Regions from separate parts of the Streptomyces sp. NPDC127197 genome, predicted to be linked through region 1. Evidence: riboswitches for the same ligand, from Rfam matches in the RefSeq annotation. Region 1 holds a riboswitch; the other holds the start of a gene.
The links. A riboswitch is a leader RNA that binds a small molecule or an ion and turns the genes downstream of it on or off. The one in region 1 is predicted to bind glycine.

Region 2: another riboswitch for glycine. It lies ahead of gcvP (aminomethyl-transferring glycine dehydrogenase); the one in region 1 lies ahead of gcvT (glycine cleavage system aminomethyltransferase GcvT).

The regions. Positions count from the first base shown of each region.
Region 1 is NZ_JBHXVG010000040.1:30,594-36,401, forward strand. Features, by position in the region: gene ACFVJQ_RS37505 (L-serine ammonia-lyase) at 1-431, opposite strand, end outside; gene glyA (serine hydroxymethyltransferase) at 514-1,776, opposite strand; gene gcvH (glycine cleavage system protein GcvH) at 1,791-2,168, opposite strand; gene gcvT (glycine cleavage system aminomethyltransferase GcvT) at 2,279-3,397, opposite strand; glycine riboswitch at 3,541-3,640, opposite strand; gene ACFVJQ_RS37525 (AAA family ATPase) at 3,887-4,555, shown strand; gene ACFVJQ_RS37530 (enhanced serine sensitivity protein SseB) at 4,624-5,430, shown strand; gene ACFVJQ_RS37535 (enhanced serine sensitivity protein SseB C-terminal domain-containing protein) at 5,643-5,808, shown strand, end outside.
Region 2 is NZ_JBHXVG010000061.1:19,670-25,477, forward strand. Features, by position in the region: gene gcvP (aminomethyl-transferring glycine dehydrogenase) at 1-2,113, opposite strand, end outside; glycine riboswitch at 2,290-2,385, opposite strand; gene ACFVJQ_RS42305 (PRC-barrel domain-containing protein) at 2,499-2,867, shown strand; gene ACFVJQ_RS42310 (DNA polymerase IV) at 2,792-4,261, opposite strand; gene ACFVJQ_RS42315 (MerR family transcriptional regulator) at 4,380-5,024, opposite strand; gene ACFVJQ_RS42320 (bifunctional nuclease family protein) at 5,287-5,760, opposite strand.

The DNA.
Region 1 (5,808 bases):
GTCTTGGAGAGGAGTTCGGCGCCGGTGGCGTCGTGGGCCCACAGGGTCATGCCGTTGGCGTGGTAGGGGAGGGTTTTACGGCGGTGCAGGACCAGGTCGTCGTCGTAGGCGAAGGCGATCTCGTGCTCGCCGAGGAGGCGGATCCGGCCCGCGGACCTGATGTCCTCCACCCGCTGGTCGGCGGTCTCGACGTCGACGGTCCGCGGCGAGGCGCCCTCCAGGCCGAGAAGCACCGCCTTGGGCGTGCCGTGTCCGTGTCCGGTCGCGCCGAGGGAGCCGTACAGCTCGGCGCGCACAGAAGCGACCGAGTCCAGCAGGTCCTCGTTGCGCAGCCGGCGGGCGAACATGCGGGCCGCGCGCATGGGGCCCACGGTGTGGGAGCTGGACGGGCCGATGCCGATCGAGAACAGGTCGAAGACCGAGATGGCCACGGTGACTCCTCAGGACAGGGGTGGAACAAGGGGCGGGGCACCGCGCTCACCTCCCAGTGTGCGCGGTGCCCCGGGAAGCGGGTTACTTCGTCAGGCCGGGGTACAGCGGGTGCTTCTCCGCGAGGGCGGCGACCCGGGCCTTCAGCGACGCCGCTTCGTAGGACGGCTTCAGCGCCTCGGCGATGACGTCCGCGACCTCGGCGAAGTCCTCGGTCGTGAAGCCGCGGGTGGCCAGCGCGGGCGTACCGATGCGCAGGCCGGACGTCACCATCGGCGGGCGCGGGTCGTTCGGGACGGCGTTGCGGTTGACCGTGATGCCGACCTCGTGGAGCCGGTCCTCGGCCTGCTGACCGTCGAGCTCGGACTTGCGCAGGTCGACGAGGACCAGGTGGACGTCCGTACCGCCGGAGAGCACATCCACGCCCACGGCCTTCACGTCGTCCTTCACCAGGCGCTCGGCCAGGATGCGGGCGCCCTCCAGCGTCCGCATCTGCCGCTCCTTGAACTCCTCGGAGGCGGCGACCTTGAACGCCACCGCCTTCGCCGCGATCACATGCTCCAGCGGGCCGCCCTGCTGCCCCGGGAACACCGCCGAGTTGATCTTCTTGGCGAGGTCCTGGACGGACAGGATCACACCGCCGCGCGGGCCGCCCAGCGTCTTGTGGGTCGTGGTCGTGACCACGTGGGCGTGCGGCACCGGGTTCGGGTGCAGTCCGGCCGCGACCAGCCCGGCGAAGTGCGCCATGTCGACCATGAGGTACGCGCCGACCTCGTCCGCGATCCGGCGGAACGCGGCGAAGTCCAGCCGGCGCGGGTAGGCCGACCAGCCGGCGACGATCAGCTTCGGCTTGTGCTCCTTGGCGAGGCGCTCGACCTCGGCCATGTCGACCACACCGGAGTCGTCGACGTGGTAGGGCACCACGTTGTACAGCTTGCCGGAGAAGTTGATCTTCATGCCGTGGGTCAGGTGACCGCCGTGCGCGAGGTTCAGACCCATGATCGTGTCGCCGGGCTTGAGCAGCGCGAACATCGCGGCCGCGTTGGCCTGCGCGCCCGAGTGCGGCTGCACGTTGGCGTGCTCGGCGCCGAACAGCTCCTTGATGCGGTCGATCGCGATCTGCTCGACCACGTCGACGTGCTCGCAGCCGCCGTAGTAGCGGCGGCCCGGGTAGCCCTCGGCGTACTTGTTGGTCAGGACCGAGCCCTGCGCCTCCATGACCGCGGCCGGCGCGAAGTTCTCGGAGGCGATCATCTCGAGGGTGGACTGCTGACGGTGCAGCTCGGCGTCGACGGCGGCGGCCACCGCCGGGTCGAGCTCGTGCAGCGGAGTGTTCAGTACGGACATACGGCTACGACTCCTCAGCCGGCGGTGTGGGCGGCGTACTCGTCGGCGGAGAGCAGGTCGGCCGGCTCCTCGGCGACGCGCACCTTGAACAGCCAGCCGCCCTCGAAGGGGGCGGAGTTCACCAGGGACGGGTCGTTCACCACGTCCTCGTTGATCTCGGTGACCTCGCCGGAGACCGGGGAGTACAGGTCGCTGACCGACTTGGTCGACTCCAGCTCGCCGCAGGTCTCGCCCGCGGCCACCGTGGAGCCCACCTCGGGGAGCTGGGCGTAGACGACATCGCCGAGCGCGTTGGCCGCGAACTCGGTGATGCCGACCGTCGCGACGCCGTCCTCGACGGCCGACAGCCACTCGTGCTCCTTGCTGTAGCGCAGCTGCTGGGGGTTGCTCATGGCCTGAATTCTCCTGTACGCGGGGGAGTGCTGGTGAATGGGGGACTGCTGGAATTGCGGGTGAGCAGGGGAAATGTGCGCGGGGTCACGCCGGACCCGCGGCCCGGTGTCTACTTCTGGCGCTTGTAGAAGGGCAGCGCCACGACCTCGTACGGCTCGTGGCTGCCCCGGATGTCCACGCCGACCCCGGGCGTGCCCGGCGCCGCGTGCGCGGCGTCGACGTACGCCATCGCGATCGGCCTGCCCAGCGTGGGGGAGGGGGCACCGGAGGTGATCTCGCCGATCACGGCTCCGCCGGCGACCACGGCGTACCCGGCGCGCGGCACCCGGCGGCCCTCGGCGATCAGGCCGACCAGGACGCGCGGCGGCTCGGATGCGGCACGCTCGGCGGCCTCGGCAAGGGCCTCGCGTCCCACGAAGTCGCCCTCCTTGTCGAACTTCACGACCCGGCCGAGCCCGGCGTCGAAGGGCGTCAGCGAGGTCGACAGCTCGTGCCCGTACAGCGGCATGCCCGCCTCCAGGCGCAGCGTGTCCCGGCAGGACAGCCCGCACGGGACCAGGCCGACGCCCTGGCCGGCCTCGGTCAGCGCCTGCCACAGCGCGACGGCGTGCTCCGGCTTCACGAACAGCTCGAAGCCGTCCTCGCCGGTGTAGCCGGTGCGGGCGATCAGGGCGGGGACGCCGGCGACGGTGCCGGGCAGGCCGGCGTAGTACTTCAGGCCGTCGAGGTCGGCGTCGGTGAGCGACTTCAGGATGCCGGGGGACTCCGGGCCCTGGACGGCGATCAGGGCGTAGGCGTCCCGGTCGTCGCGGACGTCGGCGTCGAACCCGTCGGCCCGCTCGGTGAGCGCGTCGAGCACCACCTGGGCGTTCGAGGCGTTCGCCACGATCATGTACTCGGCCTCGGCGAGCCGGTAGACGATCAGGTCGTCGAGGATGCCGCCGTCCGCCCGGCAGATCATGGTGTAGCGGGCGCGGCCGACCTTGACGCCGCCGATGTTCCCGACCAGCGCGTAGTCCAGCAGGGCGGCGGCCTGCGGGCCGGTCACGGTGATCTCGCCCATGTGGGAGAGGTCGAAGAGGCCGGCCCGGTTACGCACGGCGAGGTGTTCGTCGCGCTCGGAGCCGTAGCGCAGGGGCATGTCCCAGCCGGCGAAGTCGGTCATCGTCGCGCCGAGCGAGCGATGCAGGGCATCGAGCGCGGTGCGGCGGAGTGCGGTACTGCTCATCGGTCGGTCTCCAAGGGCATGACGGGAAGGTCGTTCCTCCCCATCTGTCATCGGAACCTGAGAGGTTCGCCATGACCATGTGTCGGTCCTGGCTTGCACCTTGGGTGGGGCCACTGCACGCAGGGCCCGCTTTTCAGATGTGCCTCGCCCGCGCGGTAACGGGGCCTGAGAGATTCAAGGGAGGGACTTGCTCCTTCGGCGCCCCGACGGCAGTGCTGCCGGGGACTCTCCCGCGCGGATTCAAACGGCCGGTATGCAGTTGGCGCGGCCATCATTGCATGCATCGGCCGGGTGCGGCAGGGTCACCTTGCCGGGCCTTTACCGGGGCCCGCGAACAGCGGCCGCACAGATTCCGCACAGCCGGGCGGGGCATGCTGTAGCAGCGCTGTTGCAGGAAGGGGACGGAAACAGGAGGCACCGAGCATTACCTTCTCTTTACACTCGACGGGGATGGGAACTCGTGAACCGCCCCAGGGGAGGACGATCACGGTGAACAGGACCACGGCGTACGCCACCACCTCGGGTCTCGCGCTGCCCAAGCAGCCGACCGCCCCGGCCAGGGAGGCGTGCGCTTCGCTGCCGTCACCCGTCGTCCGCGACCTGCGCGAGCGGGAGGGCCGCAGCCCGCATGCGCTGCTCTTCGGGCCCCGCGACCTCGTCGTGGTCACGGGCCTGCCCGGCAGCGGCAAGTCGACCCTGATGCGCAGGGCGGTGCGCGGACTGCGCGTCGACTCCCAGGACACCCGCGACCGCTGGGACGGCCGCATGCCCGCCTGGCTGCCGTACGCGGTCTACCGGCCCCTCGTCCGTCTCGCCCACTACGCCGGACTGCGCCGCACCCTGCGCACCGGCGAGGGCGTCGTCGTGCACGACTGCGGTACGCAGGCCTGGGTGCGCGCCTGGCTGGCCCGCGAGGCCCGCCGCCGCGGCGGCACCCTGCACATGCTGCTGCTCGACGTCACCCCGGAGCAGGCCCTGGACGGCCAGCGCGAGCGCGGCCGCGGGGTCTCGCGGTACGCGTTCCTGCGCCATCGCCGGGCCGCCGGCCGCCTGGTGCGCCGCACGGAACGCGGTGATCTGCCGCACGGCTGCGGCGGCGCGGTCCTCCTCGACCGGGAGGCGGCGGACACCCTGCGCCGCATCGGCTTCGTGGGCTGAGGGGACCCGCCCCGTGAGGGGCGTTAGCCTTTCAGCCGCAGTAGAGGTACGGAGCAGGCGGTAGGCAGATGGACGACTTCCCGGCGGACTTCCCCCCGGACCTTTCCGGGGGTTTCCCGGCGCAGGCGCACCCCCATCCGCACGGCGGATGGCCCGGCAACGAGCTGGAGGAGGTGCTGTCGGCCTCCCTCGGTGTGCCCTCGGCCGGCGGCCGGATCGTCGAGGTGCTGGGCCGCAGCTTCGTGTGGGTGCCGCTGCCGAACGGCGGCGGCCCGCACAGCGGCCCGCTCGACCTGCCCACGCTGGACATCGAGGGTCAGGCCTACGTGCCGGTCTTCAGCTCCGAGGAACAGTTCCGGCAGGTCGTCGGCTCCCACATGTCGTACACCGTGGCCCCGGCCGTGGAGTTCGCCCGCGGCCTGCCCCCGCAGGCGGGCATCGTCGTCAACCCGGGCGGCGTGGTCGGCATCCCGCTGCCGCCGCCCGCCGTGGCCGAACTGTGCCGGGCCGGGCGCACCCCGCTCGACGGGCTCACGAGCGGCGGCCGAGTCCGCCTCTTCGAACCCGACTGGCAGGACGACCCGGTCGACTTCCTCGCGGCGGCGTCTGCGGAGTTCGAGGGCATCGGCGTGGTCCTGACGGCCCGTCGCTGCCTGGCGGCGATCGAAACGGCGGACCCGGTGATGTTCGTGGGAGTCGAACTCTCCCAGTGGGAGGGCGATCTGCGGGCAGCTCCCTTGGACGCGCTGGGCCGGGCGTTGGGCAAGGTCCCGGTGAAGTGGCCGGTCAACCTGGTCCTCATGGACGTGGCGCAGGACCCGGTGGTCACCTGGCTGCGCGAGCAGGTGCGCCCCTTCTACCAACGGGGCCTGTAAACGTCCCTGGGGGCAGCCGACTCAGGGGCGCGGGGCTGTATCGATATGCGGCTCCTCCCCCACTCTCGGCTTCGCTCGAGCGGGGGGACCCCCACCGTGGGCGCGATCAACCACGAACAACCCGCAGCCGCAAGACGACACCAAGCCCCGAGCTGGTAGGCGGCCTTAAGCTAGTGCGCAAACGACGGCGTTGCACGAAGGGGCGGTAAAAAGTGAGCGCGAGCGGCACCGCCGCGGCCGACCAGGTCGAGCACATGCTGCGCCAGGTGACGCCGGGGCGTTACGACGCCTACGAGGCACTCCTGCGCGCCCTCGCGACCCCCAACTCCGGCCAGGTCTGGATGCTGCTGTGGCACGGCCAGGCCGGCAGCCCCGACG
Region 2 (5,808 bases), on a different contig from region 1:
GGTGCGAGACGTCACCGCCGAAGTGCCCCGGCTTGGCCAGCCCGACCAGGGCGTTGAGGTTGGCGCCGTCGACGTACACCTGTCCGCCGGCCTCGTGGACCTGGGCGCAGATGTCGGCGACGTGCTCCTCGAACACCCCGTGCGTGGACGGATACGTGATCATCAGCACCGCCAGTTCGTCGCGGTACTGCTCGATCTTGGCCCGCAGGTCCTCGACGTCGATCTCACCGTCCTCGGCGGTCTTCACGACGACGACCTTCATCCCGGCCATCACGGCGCTGGCGGCGTTCGTTCCGTGCGCGGAGGACGGGATGAGGCACACGGTCCGCTGCTCGTCGCCGCTTGCCCGGTGGTACCCGCGGACGGCGAGCAGACCGGCCAGCTCGCCCTGCGAGCCGGCGTTGGGCTGCAGCGACACCTTGTCGTAGCCGGTGACCTCGGCCAGACGCTCCTCCAGCTCATGGATGAGGGTGAGGTAGCCCTGCGCCTGCCCGGCGGGTGCGAAGGGGTGCAGCTGCCCGAACTCGGGCCAGGTGACCGGCTCCATCTCGGTGGTCGCGTTGAGCTTCATGGTGCAGGAGCCCAGCGGGATCATGCCGCGGTCCAGCGCGTAGTCGCGGTCGGCGAGCCGGCGCAGGTAGCGCAGCATCGCGGTCTCGGAGCGGTGCTGGTGGAAGACGGGGTGGGTCAGGTAGTCGTCGGTGCGCAGCAGCGCGGCCGGCAGCGCCTCCTCGGTGCCGGCGTCCAGGGCGTCGACGTCGCCGTCGACCCCGAACGCGGCCCATACGGCGCTCAGTTGGGCCCGCTTCGTGGTCTCGTCGCAGGCGATCGAGACGTGGTCGGCGTCCACGAGGTGCAGGTTCACGCCGCGGTCTCGCGCCGCCGCCACGACGTCGGCCGCCCGGCCCGGCACCCTTGCGGTGAGCGTGTCGAAGTAGGCGCCGTGGACGGTCTCGACGCCGCCGTCGCGCAGCCCCGCGGCGAGGACGGCGGCGTATCGGTGGGTGCGCCTCGCGATGCCCTTCAGGCCCTCGGGCCCGTGGTAGACGGCGTACATCCCGGCCATGACGGCGAGCAGCACCTGGGCGGTACAGATGTTGCTGGTCGCCTTCTCCCGGCGGATGTGCTGCTCACGCGTCTGCAGTGCGAGCCGGTAGGCCTTGTTCCCGTCGGCGTCGACCGAGACGCCCACGAGGCGGCCGGGCAGGCTGCGGGCGAACTTCTCCTGCACGGCCATGTATCCGGCGTGCGGCCCGCCGAAGCCCATCGGCACGCCGAACCGCTGGGTCGTACCGACGGCGATGTCCGCGCCGAGCTCGCCCGGCGACTTCAGCAGCGTCAGCGCCAGCAGGTCGGCTGCGACGGTGACCAGTGCACCCAGCTGATGGGCCTGGTCGATGATCGGCTTGATGTCGCGTACGGCCCCGGAAGCGCCCGGGTACTGGATGAGCACGCCGTTGATCTCGCGCTCGGCGATGTCGGCCGGGATGCCGTCACTGAGGTCGGCGACGACGACCTCGACGCCGGTCGGCTCGGCGCGGGTCTCGATCACGGCGATGGTCTGCGGGAACGCGTCCGCGTCGACCAGGAAGAGGCCCTTCTTGTTCTTGCCCATGCGCCGGGACAGGGCCATGGCCTCGGCCGCGGCCGTGCCCTCGTCGAGTAGCGAGGCGCCCGAGGTCGGCAGCCCCGTGAGGTCGGCGACCACGGTCTGGAAGTTCAGCAGCGCTTCGAGCCGCCCCTGCGAGATCTCCGGCTGGTACGGCGTGTAGGCGGTGTACCAGGCCGGGTTCTCCATCACGTTGCGCAGGATGACGGGCGGGGTGAACGTCCCGTAGTAGCCGAGCCCGATCATGGAGTCGAGGACCTGGTTGCGGTCGGCGAGCGAGCGCAGCTCGGCCAGCACCTCGGCCTCGGTTCGCGCACCCGGCAGGTCCAGGGCGTCGGCGTTCTTGATCACATCCGGTACCGCGGCGGCGGTGAGCTCGTCGAGCGAGCCGTAGCCGACCTGCGCGAGCATCTTGGCCCGCGCCTCCTGGTCGGGCCCGATGTGGCGCTGCTCGAAGGGCGTGCCCTGTTCGAGCTCGGAGAGCGGAATGCGATGGGCGGTCATTGCGGAGGCCTCCTGGTCTGACGCGACCTTCGAGGGGCACCACGGCGCGGGTACCCCGGCGGCCTCCCCCTCTGTCATCTCAACCTGAGAGCTTCACCGGACCGCCCGAGGACGCCCGGCTTGCACCGTCGGTGAGAGCGGAAGCCGTCGACACCCGCTCTGCTTTCCAGAGTGACCTCGTCCGTGCGGTACGTGGGCCTGAGAGATTCCGGGGAGGATTTGCTCCTTCGGCGCCTCCGATGGTGTCCGGAGGACTCTCCCGCACGGGGTCAGCAGCCGTTTGCCAGACTACCAGCGAGGTCAACGCCCGGCGTTCGAGTGGCCGCGTGCCCCAATGTGCTCTTTCGTAGTGCTTACGGATGAGTTGCGAGCAAGTGGAGGGCCCGTGCAGACCGACATCGATCCGCGCAACCTGATCGGCCGCAAGGCCTTCGACCGCAACGGCAACAAGATCGGCACGATCGACGAGATCTACCTCGACGACGCAACCGGCGTCCCTGAGTGGGCCGCCATACGCACCGGCCTGTTCAGCAGGGACGCCTTCGTGCCTCTCGAGCCCAGCGAGCTGATCGAGGACAGCCTGCACGTCCCCTTCGACCGCGCCCTGATCAAGGACGCCCCCGACTTCGGCGTGGGCCGTCACCTCTCCCCGGAACAGGAACTCCAGCTCTACCACCACTACGGCCTCGACGTGGCCCCTCCGCCCCGCCTCCCGGACCACGACTTCGGCAAACTGGCTGGCGACGACTCCTGACCCCCGGACTCACCCCCGACCGACGAACCCCTCTCCGTGCCCGAAGCCACCTGCTCCCCTGGTCTTCGCGCCACCAATGGCAGCGGATCCGCCGGCTCCAGCGCGGAATCGTCGATCCGGAACGTCCGCACCCGTCCGGTCTCCGAGTCGGGCGTCTCGAACCGCACGGTCACCCTCCCCAGCCCGCTCCCCTGCACCCACCCGTGCCCGTACTCGGCGTGCCGTACGTCGTGCCCCGCGGGCCATCGCCGCTCGACCGGCACGGCCGCACCCTGCACGGGCTCGTCCACCACGTCCTCCGCCGGCCCCTCCGCCCGCTCCCCCGCGGCCTGCGCGAACAGATCCTCCTGCGTGTAGTCGGCGAGCCCGCTGACCCCCACTCCGAGCAGCCGCACGCCGCCCGTGGTGTCCACGGAGTCCAGCAGCCGGGCCGCGGCCTCGCGCACCACCGCCGGATCGTCCGTGGGCCCGCGCAGCGTCTCGGACCGGGTCAGCGTGGAGAAGTCGTACCGCCGCACCTTCAGCACGATCGTCCGCCCCGACAGCCCTGCGCCGCGCAGCCGCCGCACACACCGGTCCGCGAGCCGCTGCACCTCCAGCCCCACCCGGAGCCGGTCATGAATGTCCATGTCATAGGTGTCCTCGACCGACACCGACTTCGTCTCCCGCTCGGCGACCACCGGCCGGTCGTCGCGGGCCAGCGCCATGGCGTACAGCGCGTGCCCGTGCGCCTTTCCCAGAAGTCGTACGAGTTCGTCCTCGCCCGCCTCGGCGATCTCGTCGATCGTGGTGATGCCGGCCCGCCGCAGGTGGTCGCCCGTCGCGGGCCCCACCCCGGGAAGCGTCCGCACCGACATCGGCCCGAGCAGCGCGCGCTCGGTCCCCGGCTCGATCAGCACCAGCCCGTCGGGCTTGGCCTGCTCGGAGGCGATTTTCGCGAGCATTTTGGATGCGGCGAGGCCGACGGACCCCGTGAGCCCGGTGACGGCCCGTATGTCGGCCCGCAGCTTCATCCCCGCCAACCGCGCCGACTCCTCGTCCCAGGCCGCTCCCCCGGCCTCCAGGTCCACGAACGCCTCGTCCAGGCTCAGCGGCTCCACCAGCGGCGACAGGGCCCGCAGCAGTTCCATCACGTGCTCGCTGATCGTCCGGTACAGCCCGAAGCGCGGCACGAGATACGCGGCGTTCGGCGCGAGCCGGCGCGCCTGGGCCATGGGCATCGCCGAATGCACCCCGAACACCCGGGCCTCGTACGAGCAGGTCGCCACCACCCCGCGCGGCCCGAGTCCGCCCACGATCACGGCCTTCCCGCGCAGGCTCGGCTTGGATGCCTGCTCCACCGAGGCGAAGAAGGCATCCATGTCGAGATGCAGGATCGTGGGCGCGGTTCTCACATCTCCGATGCTGCACCACGCCACTGACAATGCGGCGGCACGGCCACGACAGCGCGGCCTGCACACCTACCGACGCGGTGCCCAGCAGGCCACCAGAGGCGCCGGGCAGCTGCGTCGCTCAGACGGCCCGATTGCGCCGTCGTGCCAGCTCATCTGCCGGGTTGTGCCCGACGAGCGTCTCGCCGGTGTCGATGCGCTCCCCGTGCAGCTGTGACAACGCGCTCTCGACGTCCCGCCACACCACCCCGACCGCGATGCCGAAGATCCCCTGGCCGCCCTGGAGGAGCGCATGGACTTCGTCGGGCGAGGTGCACTCGTACACGGTCGCACCGTCGCTCATCAGCGTCATGCGTTCCAGGTCGCGGAAACCGCGTTCCCTGAGGTGCTGCACGGCGGTGCGGATGTTCTGCAACGACACCCCGGTGTCGAGGAACCGCTTGACGATCTTCAGGACGACGACGTCCCGAAAGCTGTACAGGCGCTGCGTCCCGGACCCGTAGGCGGGCCGCACGCTGGGCTCGACGAGCCCGGTGCGGGCCCAGTAGTCCAGTTGCCGGTAGGTAATGCCGGCGGCCGCGCAGGCCGTCGGGCCGCGGTAGCCGATCTGCTCGGACGTCATGGACGCCGCCCCTCCGCTGGTGGGAATGGGCGTCGGTCGCTGCGGAGTGTGATCGGCCGCCCTGCCGTGGAGCGGGTACGGACCGCTCTCCCCGAGACTGCGTCCGGGGGCACCCCCACCCGTACCGTCGCCGCTGCTTCTCACGCCGACCTCCGTCCTTGACCTGCCTTCTCGACGGTAGGCAGTCACCAAGGGTGCGTCAACGATCGCCACACTCGGCACGCCGAGTGATAATCACCCTAAGAGTGGTTTCCCGCGCCCAACCGCGGGGAAAGGCTAGCCGAATGCGCGTGCGGGGAGCCGCGGGACGCCCTCACTGGCCGCCGGCAACTGCCGGTACGGAGGCCGTCATCCACCGGGGGACGACCCGTCGAGGACCTTCACGTCCGCCTGGGCCGACCACGTCTCACTGACTGCTGGTGCCGAAGTCCTCGGGCGAGATCTGGTCGAGGAACTCGCGGAACTTCTCCACCTCGTCCTCCTGCTCGTCCGGAATCGCGATACCGGCGTCGTCGAGCACGCCGTCGCTGCCGTAGATCGGCGTTCCGGTGCGCAGGGCCAGCGCTATGGCATCGGACGGACGGGCGCTCACCTCGACCCCGCTGGCGAAGACCAGCTCGGCGTAGAAGACACCTTCACGCAGATCCGTGATGCGCACTTCGGTGAGCTCCTGGCCGACGGCCTCCAGCACGTCCTTGAACAGGTCGTGGGTCAGCGGTCGCGCGGGGGCCATGCCCTGCTGGGCGAAGGCGATCGCCGTCGCCTCCCCCGGCCCGATCCAGATGGGGAGGTAACGGTCGCCTCCCACTTCGCGCAGGAGCACGATCGGTTGGTTGGAGGGCATTTCGACCCGGACACCTACGACATCGAGCTCGTTCACACAGCAACCCTAGGCCGTGCCCGGGACGTTTGGGTAGTCGGGCCGACA